4 regions of the Brevibacillus sp. LEMMJ03 genome follow, and region 3 is predicted to be linked to each of the others. Evidence: riboswitches for the same ligand, from Rfam matches in the RefSeq annotation. Region 3 holds a riboswitch; each other region holds the start of a gene.
What was found. Region 3 has a riboswitch for S-adenosylmethionine ahead of mtnK (S-methyl-5-thioribose kinase). Riboswitches for the same ligand answer to the same signal wherever they lie in the genome.

Region 1 (3,836 bases), on a different contig from region 3:
AACGCCCCGGCCATCTGGGCCAGGATGTACCCGGGCACGAGCTCCCAAGCGAACGATCCGATCGACGCGAGCGCGATGGTGACGGCCGGATTCAGATGGCCGCCGCTGACTCCCCCGACCGCGTAAACGGCAAAGGCGACGGCAAAGCCCCAGCCCATGGTAATCACGATCCATCCGCCGTCTTGCGCCTTGGACTTGTTCAGCACGACGCCCGCCACGACGCCGTCCCCGAGAATCACCAGCATCATGGTCCCGATCAGTTCCGCCCAATACGCCGACATCATGTTCCCCCACTCTCTTCTTTTTTATGATGAGACCGGACCGGCTCCCCCCTTTTCGCCGTTCACCTCCCTGGAAGAAAACAGAAAATCCACCTATCAACCACTGCTTAAGCCCACAGGAACTTAAACACTAGAGAAATAGGTGGATCTCCTGATCTCATCCGACGTATGACCTTCTGGAATCAATCATAAGCGGACGTGAAAGCGTTGTCAACCACTTTTTTACAGTTGTTTCCACAGGTTTCGATCGGAGGTGGTGACGGCGATGGCTCCCGCCGCCAGAGCGCTCTCGATCTCCTCCCAGGTGCGGATAAACCCGCCGACGATGATCGGAATCCGGATCTGCTCACGAATTTCCGTAATGATGTGCGGCATGACCCCCGGCAGGACTTCCACGAAATCGGGTTTCGTCTGCTCGAGGATTTTGTAGCTTGTCTCCAGCGCGCCGGAGTCCAGCAAAAACAGGCGCTGCACCGTGACCAAGCCCTTCTTTTTGACGGTCGTGATCACCTGCGAACGGGTGGAAATGACGCCGGCCGGCTTGATCTCCTGGCAGAGAAACAGCGCGCCGTGCTCGTCGTTTTTCAACCCCTGCACCAGATCGGCGTGCAGCCACAGCTTTTTTCCGTGCCGGCGCGCCAGGTCGGCGATGCTTTTCAGTTGACAGATATGGCTCTCCAGCAGAATGATCGTGTCGTACCGGCTTTCCAGGACGCGCTCAAACTCCTTCATGTGGCGAATGGCCGGCAGAATGGTTTGCGAACCCAGCATGATGTGTCCTCATCCCCTTGAAGAAGAAGTGCTCCGCTTCTATCATGCCAAAAAATCCCGGCGAATGCGATGGGGAGTTGGACGCTTGTTTACCAACCCGCAGTCCCTTCGACGGCACCACGATCGTCGGCCGCCTCCAGCACGGGGTACAACCGCGCCTGCAGGCCGAAGTCCCGTCCCAAGAGCTCCGCGTGCTCCTCCCTGAGTCCGGCGGCGAGCAAGCCCACGCGCAGGACGCTGCCCGGATCGTACTGGACGGTAAGCCTGCGGACGGCGACTCCCGCCCGTTCGAGGAACAGCAGCACCTGCTCCGGCGTCACGCGGGCCGCTGTCCCTTCCAGAAAACAGAAGTCGAGGCTGGATGAGAGCCGGCTGGACGGGACCGCCGCCGGCCGTTCCCGCCAGGCGGGATGAGGCGTAAACGGCTGGGTCAGCAAGAAGGCCAGATCCTCCACGACCGCGCTGGCTGTCGGCAGTTCGCCCGCCCCTTTGCCGGTGAACAAAAGGTCGCCGACGAGGCTGCCCTCCACCTGGACGGCATTGTACGCATCCCGGATGCGCGCCAGCGGATGCCCCAGCGGCACCAGCGTCGGCCGCACGGACAGGTGCAGACCGCCGTCTTCCCGGCGCGCTTGCGCCAGCAGTTTGATCCGGTACCCCAGCTCTTTCGCCAGCCGGATGTGGCCCTGCGAGAGGTCGGCAATCCCCTGCCGCTCGATGGCGGAGAGGGGCAGCGACTCACCGAACACGAGCTGCGCCAGAATGTACAGCTTGTACAGGGCGTCCCAGCCTTCCACGTCGGCGCGCGGATCGGCCTCCGCATAACCCAGCTCCTGCGCCCGCTTCAACACGTCCGCGTAGGGGAGCTGCGCCTCCTCCATCTGCGACAGGATGAAGTTGGTCGTTCCGTTGAGGATGCCGCGCACTTCCGTAATGTCGTTGGTCCTGAGGAACTGGCGCAGCACGCCGAGGATGGGAATCCCCCCGGCGACGCTGGCTTCGTAGGCGAGATGGACGCCGTGCCGGTTGGCCAGTTCCACCAGCTCCGCGCCGCGCTTGGCCAGCAGTTCCTTGTTGGCCGTCACCACATGGCAGCCCTTTTGGATCAGCGCCCGCACGTAGTCGTAGGTCGGCTCCACGCCGCCCATCACTTCCACGACGATGTCCACGTCGCTTTCCAGAACGTCGGCAAACCGCGTCGTCAACAGCGACGGCTCCACCTGCACGGCCCGCTGCTTCCGCGTGTCGCGCACCAGCGCCTTGACGATTTCGATGCGCCTGCCCAGCCGGGCCGACAGCTTCTCCTGCTGCGCGCGGATCGTCTTGACCACCCCGCCGCCTACCGTTCCCAATCCCAACAAGCCCACTTTTACCACGCTCATGTTTCTCCCACCCCGTTTTTTGTCTTGTACAACACGAAAAAACCTTCTTCCGATTCGAAGAAGGCTTGTGTGCATTGCGCCCGAGCCTCCTTCTCATCTCTCAAGACACGCGTGTCTTGCAGGAATTGGCACCTTGTCACATATCGCGTGACGGTTGCCGGGCTTCATCGGGCCAGTCCCTCCACCTCTCTGGATAAGAAAGAAGTCCTATGAAGTTCAGGAACAGAAGAATGAAAAAGCCTTCTCCGACAAGAAGAAGGCCTGCATCCGTATCAAACGAACCCGCTTCTTATCTGTCAAGACCTCTGTCTTGCAGGAATTGGCACCTGGTCACGCACCTCGTGACGGTTGCCGGGCTTCATCGGGCCAGTCCCTCCGCCGCTCTGGATAAGAACAGTGTTTACCTGTTGGGTATCATTGTAAAGAATGCCAGGTTGTTCGTCAACAAGAATCTGGCAGACGGCGCCGCGTGCGGCACGCGCGAACGTCACAGCGTACATTCGAGATAGGCGTAACGTGCGGCAGTGACGAACCCCAGTTTTTCATAAACAGCGACCGCCGGCCGGTTCTCCTCAAACACACACAAGTACACGTGCGGCGATTTCTCCCGTGCCAGCCGGCAAATGTCCGACGTGATCCGCGTTCCCCATCCTCTGTTTTGGTGGGCTGGCGAAGTGCCGATATTGCCAATCTCCACATAGCGCTCGTGAAAAATGTGAAACCCGGCCATCGACATGAGGTCGCCGGCAGGGGAAAACAAACCGATATGAGGTGTTTCCGTCAGTTCTTCCTCTCGAAAGCTGATCATGCCGACTTCGCTCGCGAGTTTGTTGACCGCATCGAGATGGGACTTGTCGAGAAAGCGGTAATCGCTTTTGGGCAAAAGAAGAGTCGTGTCGCGCCATCTCATCAGCAGCATGGTCTTTCTGGACTGAATGTGGGGAATGGCAAGGCGGGACAGGCATTCTTCCGATACGGTGATGACTCCGCTCACCGCTTCTTGCGTCGGAAGTCGTAACGCTTCCTTGAATGCCCCGATCATCTCTTCGGCAGAATGCTCCGTGCCCGCCCATGCATGGAAGGTGAACGCGTGGAACGGCAAGCCCTTCAGATAGGTTCCGACCAGGCAAATCTCTTCGTTTCGTGTCTGCGCAAGCGCGATGCATCTGTCCGCCCGCAGAAAGAGGTTGCTGTACAGGATGTACGCTTCTTCCACGCACAAGCGCTCCAGCAGGGCGGAACGTTCCTGTTCTGTGATCGAACGGATCATGTCGTCTCCTCCGCGAAAAAGGGGGTCTTTGTTTCCTCTCTCTATTCTACTGTTTTGCGCGGCCGCCGGCACGTTTGTTTCTACCGGTTCGCTTCTTCCACAGTCAGACGTGTTGGGGTGGTTCCCCTTCTC
Region 2 (3,836 bases), on a different contig from region 3:
GGCTACCGCGACATCGCCACTCACTGGGCCCGCTCCGACATCGCCCGGCTGACTCGAAAAGGGGTCGTCAAGGGCTTTGAAAACGCCACGTTCCAGCCCAACCAGCAGGTGACGCGGGCACAGTTTGCCACCATGCTGATCCAGGCCATGCGGGCCAAAGGGCTGCCGGTGGGGTCGTACACGGGCCGCAATCCGTTCGGCGACCTGTCCAGCTCCCATTGGGCGTACCAGTCGCTCTTGAAGGCTTATCAACTGGGGATTTTGCAGGGGTACCCCAACCGGACGATCAAGCCGAACCAGCCCATCTCCCGGGCGGAGATGGCCCAGATGACAGCCCGCGCCCAGAACCTGCTCTTGTACAAGCACAGCAGGTCTTCGTACCGTGACGTATCGACCAGCCACTGGGCGTCTCCGGCCATCGAGGCGCTCACCTCCAGAGGATGGCTGAAGGGATACGGGAATCTCTTCAAGCCGCAGGGACACGCGACCCGGGCCGAGGTGGTCGTCCTGTTGGCCAGGGTCTATCAATTGTGATCTTCAGAAAAGGAGAGGACATCGAGATGAACAAAGCGACAAAAGGATTGCTTGCAGCCGCGGTAGTCGGAACGGCCATTTTTGCTTCCCAGGCGATGGCTGACGGCGGAAGCGCCGGCGTGCCGGGTTCCGCAGACGACCCGGTCGTGACGAAGAGCTACGTCGATCAGCAGATCCAACGAGCGCTGGGCAGTGGAGGCGGCAGCGGGACCAGCGGATTGACCGTGGTGGAGCTGTATCCGGGCCAGACGCTGTACGGCTTTGAAGGGACGGAATTCATCGTCCGCACCGGACAGGTGCAGGCTGTCGCCGGCGACAAGGGAGATGGTCTGACCGACATTACGGAGGGGGCGGATCTCCGTGCCGGTGCACCGGTTTCCCACAACCACCTGCTCCTGATCGCCCGCTCCGACAACCGCGGTTTGCGGCTGGACCCGAACTACGGCGGCGTGGCCTACATCATGGTGCGCGGCAAATACGAAATCCGCTAAGTGCATATTGACACCGAAGAGAAAAACCAGTATCCTATTATCCGTAATGGATACTCTTATCCAGAGCAGGCGGAGGGACTGGCCCTATGAAGCCCGGCAACCGACTTGAGCGGTGCTAACCAGCAGAACGGATATCTGTTCTGGCCGATAAGAGGTAAGGAACGCATCAAAACAAGCACCTTTTCCTCAAACGGAAAAGGTTTTTTTTTGCATGTGCCTTCGTCTGATAAGAACCTGTTTCGGCTACCACACTATTTGTATGAGTCCAAAGGAGGTCGTACACATGGCATTGCAAAAAGGTCGTCGTCTGTTCACTTCTGAATCTGTCACCGAAGGTCATCCGGATAAGATTTGTGACCAAATTTCCGACGCCATTCTGGATGCGATCCTGGCAAAGGATCCGAACGCCCGCGTGGCTTGCGAAACGTCCGTAACCACCGGTCTCGTGCTCGTGGCGGGTGAAATCACCACCAACACCTATGTGGACATTCAAAAGCTGGTGCGCGACACGATCCGCGAAATCGGCTATGACCGCGCCAAATTCGGTTTTGACGCAGACACGTGCGGCGTCATCACCGCGATCGGCGAGCAGTCTGCCGACATCGCCCTGGGTGTGGACCAGGCCCTGGAAGCGCGCGAAGGCAAGATGACCGACGAGGAAATCGAAGCGATCGGCGCCGGCGACCAAGGGTTGATGTTCGGGTTTGCCTGCAACGAAACGCCTGAACTGATGCCGCTGCCGATCAGCATGGCGCACAAGCTGGCCCGCCGCCTGACCGAAGTGCGCAAAAACGGCACGCTCAGCTATCTGCGTCCGGACGGCAAAACGCAGGTGACCGTGGAATACGAAGGCGACAAGCCGGTGCGCATCGACACCATTGTCATCTCCACCCAACATGCGCCGGAAGCGACGCTGGAACAAATCAAGAAAGACCTGATGGAACACGTCATCAAGCCGGTCGTTCCCGCTGAACTGCTGGATGACGAGACCAAGTACTTCATCAACCCGACCGGCCGTTTCGTGATCGGCGGTCCGCAGGGCGACGCCGGTTTGACCGGACGCAAAATCATCGTGGACACTTACGGCGGCTACGCTCGTCACGGCGGCGGCGCGTTCTCCGGCAAAGACCCGACAAAGGTGGACCGCTCCGGCGCATACGCAGCGCGCTACGTGGCGAAGAACATCGTCGCGGCCGGCCTGGCGGACAAGTGCGAAGTGCAGGTAGCGTACGCCATCGGTGTGGCACAGCCTGTGTCCATCAGCGTGGATACGTTCGGCACCGGCAAGATCGCCGAGGAGGAGCTGGTGAAGCTCGTCCGCAAGCACTTCGACCTGCGCCCGGCAGGGATCATCAAGCAGCTTGACCTGCGTCGTCCGATCTACAAGCAAACCGCCGCATACGGTCACTTTGGGCGTAACGACCTGAATGTGCCGTGGGAGAAGACAGACAAGGCGGAAGCGCTGAAACAGGACGCTGCCAATCTGTTGAACTAACAACCGAGTAGGGAGAGCCTAGTGTACGCACTAGGCTTTTTTTCTTGGATAGGAATGGTAATCCAGTCATAAAGGAATCCGTTCACCGGTGTCGAATCACTATGTAGGCTGTAAGGAGGGATTTTGTTGCCGAAAAGGTGGCCCTTCTTCCTTGTCATTCTGGTGTCGTTCGGTCTGGTCGTGACTGCCGGACTGCTCGGGGGTGTGCATCTTCCAAATAAGAACATGCCAAAAGTGCAACATTTTCCCCCGGTTCCTACGTCTATAAGCACAAGCGGGGAGGAAGCCGCTGCAGCGCGGGAACGAACGGCCGAAAAGGACGAAGCCGTCGTACCCAGGCAGTGGTATCGAAATCGGGTGGTGGTGCTGACCTACCACCATGTGTCGAACCAATTGAACCAACGCTATGTGATTGACCCGGACCAATTTGCCCGGCATATGGCGTTTTTGCGCGAGAATGACCTGCATCCGATTTCGCTGTCGGAGTTTTTGCGTTTTGTCGACACCGGCGTGCTGTCCACCGACAACGCCGTGCTGATTACGTTTGACGATGGATACGAGAGTTACTACACGCATGCGTTTCCCGTGCTGCGCCGGTACCAGTTTCCATCCGTCAATTTTGCCATAGCAGGTCGGCTGCGGGACACCGTGGAGCGCAAGCGAGAAAATATGACGACACCGTTGACTCGCCAACAGATAAAAGAAATGCTCGTTTCCGGGCTGGTGGATATCGGCTCACACACTTACAGTCTGCATGAACAGGCCGCCAGCAGCGAATGGGGAGAATGGGGGCCAAAGACCGCTCCCGTATACATGGAGGATGTGCAGCGCCTGGAAGACGAGCAGGAATACCGGAACCGATTGTACGTTGACTTTACCATGTCCCGCGTCGGCCTGAGCGATCTGGTGGGCCGACCGGTGGATACCATATCCTTGCCGTTCGGCTTTTTCAATGACATCGTTCTGCAGACAGCCCAACAAGCCGGCTACCGTTACGTGTTCAACTCCAATCCGGGAGTGGTGACACCCGGCGTCAATCCGCTGGCCATCCCGCGCTTTGACGTCGGTTTGCGCGAGATGGATACTGCCCAACTCCACCAGCTATTTACGAAAGCGAAAAACGGATTTGAAGGAGAGCAGGAATGAATCAGGCAATCAGCATCAGCATGTTGGATGGAGTGATTAAACGAACGATTGAGACGGTGGAGGCAAGCAAGGCGCAAATCTTTGAGATTTCGGAACATGCACGCCAGCAGGGCAATGCGTTAAAGCTGGAATTGCATGAATTGCGACAAGAAATTTCCAAAGTGATACAA
Region 3 (3,836 bases):
GATCCCGGAACAGCCGGACGGGGCGGCGGCGGACCCGGTGCGGGCGCTGCTGAGCCAAGAGGCGTGGTCATCGCTGCGGACGTGCCTGGACCGGCTGCCGGAGAAGCAAAAACAGGTGATCCTGCTGCATTGCGGACAGCTCAGCTACGCGGAAATCGCCGAGGTGCTGGGCATCGACGCGGGGGACGTAAAGCGCTCATTGTTTCGGGGGCGGCAAAAACTACGCAGAATGTGGAGGGATGAACATGACGACGGACAAGGCAAATGAAGAGCGGGAGCGGGAACTGCTGGCATATCTGCGCGGTGAAATGACGGAGGAAGAAGCCGCCTCTTTCCGTGCGAGGATTGCAGCGGACGAGCTGTATGCGGAACGCTTGGAGGAGCTGCTGCTGGGCAGCGGCGGACAGGAGGAGAGAGAAGCGGACGTGCTGTCCGAAGAGACGCAGCGCGCCATCCTCCGCCGCAGCAAATGGCGCCACAGGCTGGGCAACGCGGCTTACACGGTGGGCATCTCGCTTCTCGTCGGGGCGGTCCTGATGTTCGCCAACGGGTGGATCGGCTGGTATTTGCACGAGGACGCCTACCGGGTGGCCCGGGACATGGTGCACTTTACCCAGCCGGGGCTCACGGTGGGCAGCAGCGGTTCGCAAATCGGATTTCTGTACGGGGAGATAAACATGGAACTGCGTGAACAGGTGGGGGGAGACGATCAGAACGCCGGAACCTTTTCGATCAGCAACGTCTTCTCGATCATTTCCGCGAAGCCGGCATGGACCGACGGTTTGCGGAAAGAGCGGCTCTTTTTTCTCTTTCCGTCGTCAGCGGCCGATCGGGAAGAAAGCGCCTTCCGCAGAAATCCCGCCTGGAACACGCTGGAAAAGCTGCCAGAGGGAACGGTGGCGCAGCTCGCCGTCTCGTTTGACCGGCTGCTGACCCATGATGAGTACTACGCCCTGCTTTCCGGCTACGACTTGGATACCACCTGGTTCGCCGTGGATACGGGGCAGGAGCGAAACCATCCGGACGCGGCGGAAGGCAGTCTGCTGCTGTCGGCCGGTGACGTGTGGGGATACGCGGAAAGAGAACTCGATTACGGCGAAGCGCCGATTCAGGCACATGGCGAAGGTGAGCGGCGCGCCCGGGCTTACCTGGCGGAAATGGAGTATCTCGCGGGACAGGAACGGCTGACGAACGCCATTGGCGAGCGGCTTGTGACCGCCGGAAACCGGCTGCGCATCGAGGAACGCTGCCGCTACCTGCAGCAGAACGGTGTGCGCCTCTACGGGGCGGTCGTGACGGGCCCTGTCAAGGAACTGCTCAAGCTGCGGCAGGAGCCGTCGATCACGGCTGCCTTCGTGGGCCGGATCGACTGGTGGAACTGGGACCAGCCGAGTGCCTCGGGCCAGCGGACCAGTCCGTGAAGACTGGACATTTCACCCAAAAAAGGGTGTTGACAGCGCGAAACCGGGGTTGTATGATTCAAACAAACGTCAAAACCGCATACGTTGGATACCTTATCCAGAGAAGGTGGAGGGACTGGCCCGATGAAACCCGGCAACCGACATGACGCTGTCCGAGCGCTTCCGGCGACGGACGTGCAGCGCGTGCACGGTGCTAATTCCTGCAGAAACAAAAGTATTCTGGAAGATAAGGGGGAGACGACACGCAGACGCGTACGGACAGACCTCTTTTCTTCGGGAAAAGAGGTCTTTTTGCATGTGCGGAATGCTCTGGCTGGAGGCGGCAGCGGTTCACGCGCCGCCCGGCGGCCACCGAATAGACACACCGGAAATGTGAAGACAAGCGGCATCTGCCGAAGGAGAGGGGAATTGAACCATGGCGTATCGCGCATTGAGCGAACAAGAAGCAGTGCAGTACGTAAAACAACTGCCGGACCTGTTTGCGGCGGAAGCGGAACTGACCAGCCGGGAGATCGGCGACGGCAATCTCAACCTGGTGTTCCACATCCGGGAGGAAGCGACGGGCAAAAGCGTCGTCGTCAAGCAGGCGCTGCCCTACGCCCGTGTGGTGGGCGAATCCTGGCCGCTCACGCTGGACCGCGCCCGGATCGAAAGCGAGGCGCTGCGCATCCAGCACAAATACGTGCCGGATCTCGTGCCGGAGGTGTATCACTTTGACGAGGAGCTGGCCCTGACGGTGATGGAAGACGTCAGCGACCACGTGATCATGCGAAAAGGCTTGATCGCGGGCAACCGCTACCCGCTGTTCGCCAAACAGATCGGCCGCTTTCTCGCCCATACGCTGTTTTACACGTCCGATTTGGGGGCGCATCCCTACGACAAAAAAGCGCTCGTCGGAAGATTCATAAATCCGGAATTATGCAAAATTACTGAAGACCTCGTCTTCACCGATCCCTACGAAGACGCGCCGACCAACAGCTTCAACCCGCTGATCCGGCGGGAGGTGGAGGCGATCTGGAACAACAAGCCGCTGAAGCTGGAAATCGCCAAGCTCAAGTACGATTTCCTCACCCGGGCGGAGGCGCTGGTGCACGGCGACCTGCATACCGGCAGCATCTTCATTTCGCCGACGTCGATCAAGGTGATCGACCCCGAATTCGCCTACTACGGCCCGATCGGCTTCGACATCGGCGCGGTGATCGCCAACCTGCTGCTGAACTACGCGGGCCAGCACGGCCTGCAGCCGGATACAGGAAAGCGGGAGGACTATCGCGAATATCTGTTGGCGACGGTGGAAGACGTCTGGAACGAGTTTGTCTCCCAGTTCGTCCAGCTCTGGCACAAACAGGCGAAAGAGCGCAGCGCCCACACCGAAGGCTTCTGGCAGAGCTACGTGCAGCGGCTGATCCGGGACGCGGCGGGCTTCGCCGGCTGCAAAATCCTGCGCCGCGTCATCGGGCTGGCGGGCGTCGCCGACCTGAACAGCATCGCCGACGATCAGACCCGCGCGGAAGCGGAGCGGCTGGCGCTGGCGATCGGCCAGGCGCTGATTCTGGAGCGGAACGGCGTGGAGGTATCGACAGACATCACAGACATCGTTCGGACGGTTACCGCACGATACTACCAGGAGGCTGCAGTATGACAACGACCAGCACGCCATTTGCGCCGGTCAAGTGGCAGGATGACGCGCTCGTCCTGCTGGACCAGACCCGGCTGCCCGTAGAAACGATCTACCTGACGCTGACCACTTCGGAGGAAGTGTGGGCGGCCATCCGCCATCTGCAGGTGCGCGGGGCGCCCGCCATCGGCATGGCGGCCGCGTACGGCTTGTATCTCGGCGTCCGCGGCAGCGACGCCAACGATTTTGAGGCGTTTTGGCATCATTTGAGCGAGCAGGCCGACTACCTCGGCACTTCCCGCCCGACGGCGGTCAACCTGTTCTGGGCCCTGGACAGGATCAAGGCCCGCGTGCAGCGCGAAGCCGGCAAACCGGTGGCAGAGCTGAAGGCGGCGGTTCTGGACGAAGCCCTGTCCATCCAGCGGGAAGACGCGGAAGTGTGCCGCCGAATCGGAGAGCACCTGCTCACCCTGCTGAAAGACGGCATGGGCATCCTGACGCACTGCAATCCGGGTGCGCTCGCGACCGCGGCCTACGGTACGGCGACGGCCCCGCTCTACCTCGCCAAGGAGCGCGGCTGGAACCTGAAAGTGTACGCCGACGAGACCCGGCCGGTGCTGCAGGGGGCGCGCCTCACCGCCTACGAGCTGCAGCAGGCGGGCATCGACGTCACGCTGATCTGCGACAACATGGCGGCGATGGTGATGGCCCAGGGCAAGGTGCAGGCGGTCATCGTCGGCACGGACCGCGTGGCGGCCAACGGCGACGTCGCCAACAAGATCGGGACCTACGGCGTG
Region 4 (3,836 bases), on a different contig from region 3:
TGGTCGATCCGCAAAAGGCGAGCCTGTACGGGCTGACCACCAGCCAGGTGCTGTCCAACGTGCGCACGGCGTTTGACGGCATGACGGTCACCACCTACCAGACGGGGGACGACCAGATTGACGTGAAAATCATGCTGCCCAAGTCGTATCAGGACGACATCAGCTACCTGCAGCAGCTCCGCATCCCGACGGCGAGCGGTGCGCAGGTCGCCCTCTCGTCCGTCGCCGAGATCGTCAAACAGGACGTGCCGCAGTTGATCAAACGGACCAACCAGACGCGGGAAGTGACGATCAGCAGCGAAATCGTCGGACGCGACCTGAACTCCGTTACCCGTGACGTGACGGCCAAGCTGAACGCCCTGTCGCTGCCGGACGGCTACACGCTGGAAGTCGGCGGTCAGAGCAAGGAGATGGCCGAGTCGTTCGGAAGCCTGGGACTGGCGATCATCCTGTCGATCGCGCTGGTCTACATGGTGATGGCCAGCCAGTTTGAATCCCTGTTTACGCCGTTTATCATCATGTTCTCCATCCCGCCGACGTTCATCGGCGTGGTCGTGGGGCTGCTTACGACCGGCTATCCGCTGAGCGTTCCGGCGCTGATCGGGTACATCCTGCTCATCGGGATTGTCGTCAACAACGCGATCGTCCTGATCGACTACGTCAACCAACTGCGCAAACGGGGCGTGGAGCGGAACGAGGCCATCCTCCAGGCAGGTCCGATCCGGCTGCGTCCGATTCTGATGACGACGCTGGCGACGATTCTGGCGATCACGCCGCTTGCCTTTGGCGGCGGGGACGGGAACGAATCGCAGGCGCCGATGGCTGTTGTCGTCATCTTCGGTCTCAGCTTCTCCACGCTGATCACGCTCGTGCTGATTCCGGTCGTCTACTCCTGGTTTGACGATCTGGGTCAAAAATGGCGCAATCGCAAAGAGAAACGCAAGCAGAAAAAATCGGCCGGCCAGGAAATGCCGACGTTGGGATAGGAGGCTACACGGTATGAAGATGAACAAGGGAAGTCTTGGGCTGCTGCTGGCCCTGGCAGTCGCCCTGGCAGGTTGTACGGCTCCGGATGCGGCCACGCAGCAGACGCAAACGGAAAACAAGCCGGTGCCGGTACAAGTCGATACAGTGAAAAAAGGAAGCGTGTCCACGCGCGCGGGGGTAACCGGGAAACTGGCCCCCAACAAGGAAGTCACCTTGGCGCCCAAAGTGAGCGGCAAGATCGTGCAGTTGAACGTGAAACTGGGGCAGTATGTCCAAAAGGGACAGGTGCTCTTCTCCCTGGAAAAAACGGACCTGGTGAATGCGGTGCAGCAGGCGCAGGCGGCGTACGACCTCGCCGTAGCCAACCTGAAGCAGAGTGATGCCACCACCAGCCAAGGGCTGCAGCAGGCGAAAAACGGTCTGGTGCAGGCCGAGCAGGCGCTGCGGGACGCGGAACGCAACTACCAGCGCATGTCCGAACTGTACAATCAGGGGGCGGTGTCTCCTCAGCAATTGGAACAGGCACAGGCGACCCTCACAAACGCGCAGACGGCGTATGCCAACGCCAAGCAGGCGCTGGAGGCGGCAGAAAAGCGGACGGGAGTGGCCGTCACCCAGGCATCCGTGGAACAGGCCCGCGTCTCGCTGGAAAACGCCCGTGAACAGTTGGCCAACGCGACGGTGACCGCCCCGATCTCCGGCTTCGTCTCCGCCGTCAACGGACAGGTAGGGGAGATGGCTTCGCCGCAATCGCCGGTGGTCACCATCGTGGATACCGACCCGCTGATCGTCAAGGCCAACCTCTCCGAAGAGGAAGTAACGTCGGTGAAAAAAGGGGACAAGGTGAAGATCCAGATCTCCGCCCTCTCCAAGGAGCTGGACGGCACGGTGAGCGCGATCAGTCCCGTGATGGACCAGACGCTGCGCGCGTATCCGGTGGAGATTTCCCTGGCCAAGCAGGACGCCTCGCTGAAGGCGGACATGGTCGTCAGCATCCAGTTTGCGAAACAGCAGGCCGCCAACATGCTGGTGGTGCCGCTCAAGGCCGTCTTTGACGAGAACGGCAAGCGGTTCGTCTACAAGCTGGAAGGCGACACGGCGAAAAAAGTGGAAGTCCAGACCGGCACCGAATCCAGCGATCTGGTGGAGGTAAAGGCGGGCCTGAAGGAAGGCGAGAAAATCGTCGTGCGCGGCCAGACGCTGCTGAAGGACGGCGCCAAAGTGCACATCCAGCCGACATCTTGACACTGCCGTTTTGCTCAAGTAGTATGAAAGAGATTACCAACCAGCGCAGTCCGGACCCTTCGGCGGCCTTGAACGGACGTCGTAACGAGGGGCCGGCACGGTCGCCGTCCCGCCGGATGTGTGCTGGCATGAAGCTGTAACGCAAACGAAACCGAATAGCATGCAATGACCTTATCCAGAGAGGCGGAGGGACTGGCCCGATGAAGCCCGGCAGCGGATCTGCCTGTACGGCGGCAGATGCTGTGCCAATTCCAGCAGGAGCATTCCTGACAGATAAGAACGTGGAGATGTCGATCTGCCCCTTTTTCTGTACAGGAAAAAGGGGCTTTTGCCTACGTGCCGATGTCTGCACGATTTACCCGAGGGAAAGGAACGAGAGACCGATGCGCATCCAACCGTCCGCCATGATTGACCGACTGCCGACGCAGTTTTTTGCCTCGCTGGTGGCAAAAGTGAACAAAGCCATCGCCGCCGGCCATGACGTGATCAACCTGGGGCAGGGCAACCCCGATCTGCCCACGCCGCCGCACATTGTCGAGGAACTGCAGGCCCACGCGGCCCGGCCGGTCCACCACAAGTACCCGCCGTTCAGCGGCCGTCCGGAGCTGAAACGGGCCGTCGCCCACTGGTACAAGCAGGAGTTTGACGTCGAGTTGGACCCGGAAGAGGAAGTGGCCATCCTGTTCGGCAGCAAGACCGGACTGGTGGAAATCTGCCAGGTGCTGCTCAATCCGGGCGATGTGGCCCTGGTGCCGGACCCCGGCTATCCCGATTACTGGTCGGGCGTGGCGATCGCCGACGGGCGGATGGTGATGATGCCGCTGCGCGCCGCGAACGGCTTCCTGCCGGACTACGGCGAATTGGCCCGGGAGGATCTGGACAAGGCCAAGCTGATGTTCCTGAACTATCCCAACAATCCGACAGCGGTCAATGCGCCGTTCGAATTTTTCGAAGAGACGGTCCGCTTCGCCCGCAAGCACGAAATCGTCGTCTGCCACGACTTCGCCTACGGAGCGATCAGCTTCGACGGCAAGAAGCCGGTCAGCTTCCTGCAGGTGCCGGGGGCCAAAGAGGTGGGCGTGGAGTTCTACACGCTGTCCAAGACCTACAACATGGCCGGCTGGCGCGTCGGCGCGATGGTCGGCAACCGGGAACTGGTCCGGCTGATCAACCTGATCCAGGACCACTACTTCTGCAGCCTGTTCGGCGCCATCCAGATGGCGGCGGCCCGGGCGCTGACCGATTCCCAGCAGTGTGTCCGCGAGCTGGTCGCCGTCTACGAAAGCCGGCGCAACGCGCTGTTTTCCAACCTGCACCGAATCGGCTGGGAGGCGGCACCGTCGCAGGGATCGTTCTTCACCTGGCTGCCGGTGCCGAAAGGGTTTACGTCCGCTGATTTTGCCGACCTGCTGCTGGAGAAGGCCCATGTCGCCGTCGCGCCAGGCGTCGGCTTCGGTCCCACCGGCGAAGGGTACGTCCGCGCCGCGCTGCTGGCCAGCGAGGAGCGGCTGGCGGAAGCGGTGGAGCGGATTGAGCGTTTGGGTATTTTCTCCCCGTGCAAAAAATAGTTCATGTCATAGAGAAAGAGATCTGACCGCCAGGGT

Region 1: it holds a riboswitch for S-adenosylmethionine, as region 3 does, so the genes downstream of both, FOI68_RS12480 (homoserine dehydrogenase) here and mtnK (S-methyl-5-thioribose kinase) in region 3, are expected to answer to the same signal.
Region 2: it holds a riboswitch for S-adenosylmethionine, as region 3 does, so the genes downstream of both, metK (methionine adenosyltransferase) here and mtnK (S-methyl-5-thioribose kinase) in region 3, are expected to answer to the same signal.
Region 4: it holds a riboswitch for S-adenosylmethionine, as region 3 does, so the genes downstream of both, FOI68_RS06125 (pyridoxal phosphate-dependent aminotransferase) here and mtnK (S-methyl-5-thioribose kinase) in region 3, are expected to answer to the same signal.

What each region holds. Positions count from the first base shown of each region.
Region 1 is NZ_VKJN01000008.1:181,862-185,697, forward strand. Features, by position in the region: gene FOI68_RS12470 (MIP/aquaporin family protein) at 1-281, opposite strand, end outside; gene FOI68_RS12475 (glycerol-3-phosphate responsive antiterminator) at 504-1,055, opposite strand; gene FOI68_RS12480 (homoserine dehydrogenase) at 1,142-2,434, opposite strand; SAM riboswitch class I at 2,525-2,634, opposite strand; SAM riboswitch class I at 2,721-2,828, opposite strand; gene FOI68_RS12485 (GNAT family N-acetyltransferase) at 2,922-3,704, opposite strand.
Region 2 is NZ_VKJN01000013.1:23,599-27,434, forward strand. Features, by position in the region: gene FOI68_RS16460 (S8 family peptidase) at 1-534, shown strand, start outside; gene FOI68_RS16465 (hypothetical protein) at 561-1,025, shown strand; SAM riboswitch class I at 1,079-1,179, shown strand; gene metK (methionine adenosyltransferase) at 1,309-2,520, shown strand; gene FOI68_RS16475 (polysaccharide deacetylase family protein) at 2,647-3,666, shown strand; gene FOI68_RS16480 (sensor histidine kinase) at 3,663-3,836, shown strand, end outside.
Region 3 is NZ_VKJN01000006.1:75,908-79,743, reverse strand. Features, by position in the region: gene FOI68_RS09810 (RNA polymerase sigma factor) at 1-268, shown strand, start outside; gene FOI68_RS09805 (anti-sigma factor) at 246-1,421, shown strand; SAM riboswitch class I at 1,512-1,654, shown strand; gene mtnK (S-methyl-5-thioribose kinase) at 1,837-3,063, shown strand; gene mtnA (S-methyl-5-thioribose-1-phosphate isomerase) at 3,060-3,836, shown strand, end outside.
Region 4 is NZ_VKJN01000003.1:303,273-307,108, forward strand. Features, by position in the region: gene FOI68_RS06115 (efflux RND transporter permease subunit) at 1-986, shown strand, start outside; gene FOI68_RS06120 (efflux RND transporter periplasmic adaptor subunit) at 1,000-2,232, shown strand; SAM riboswitch class I at 2,401-2,512, shown strand; gene FOI68_RS06125 (pyridoxal phosphate-dependent aminotransferase) at 2,616-3,800, shown strand.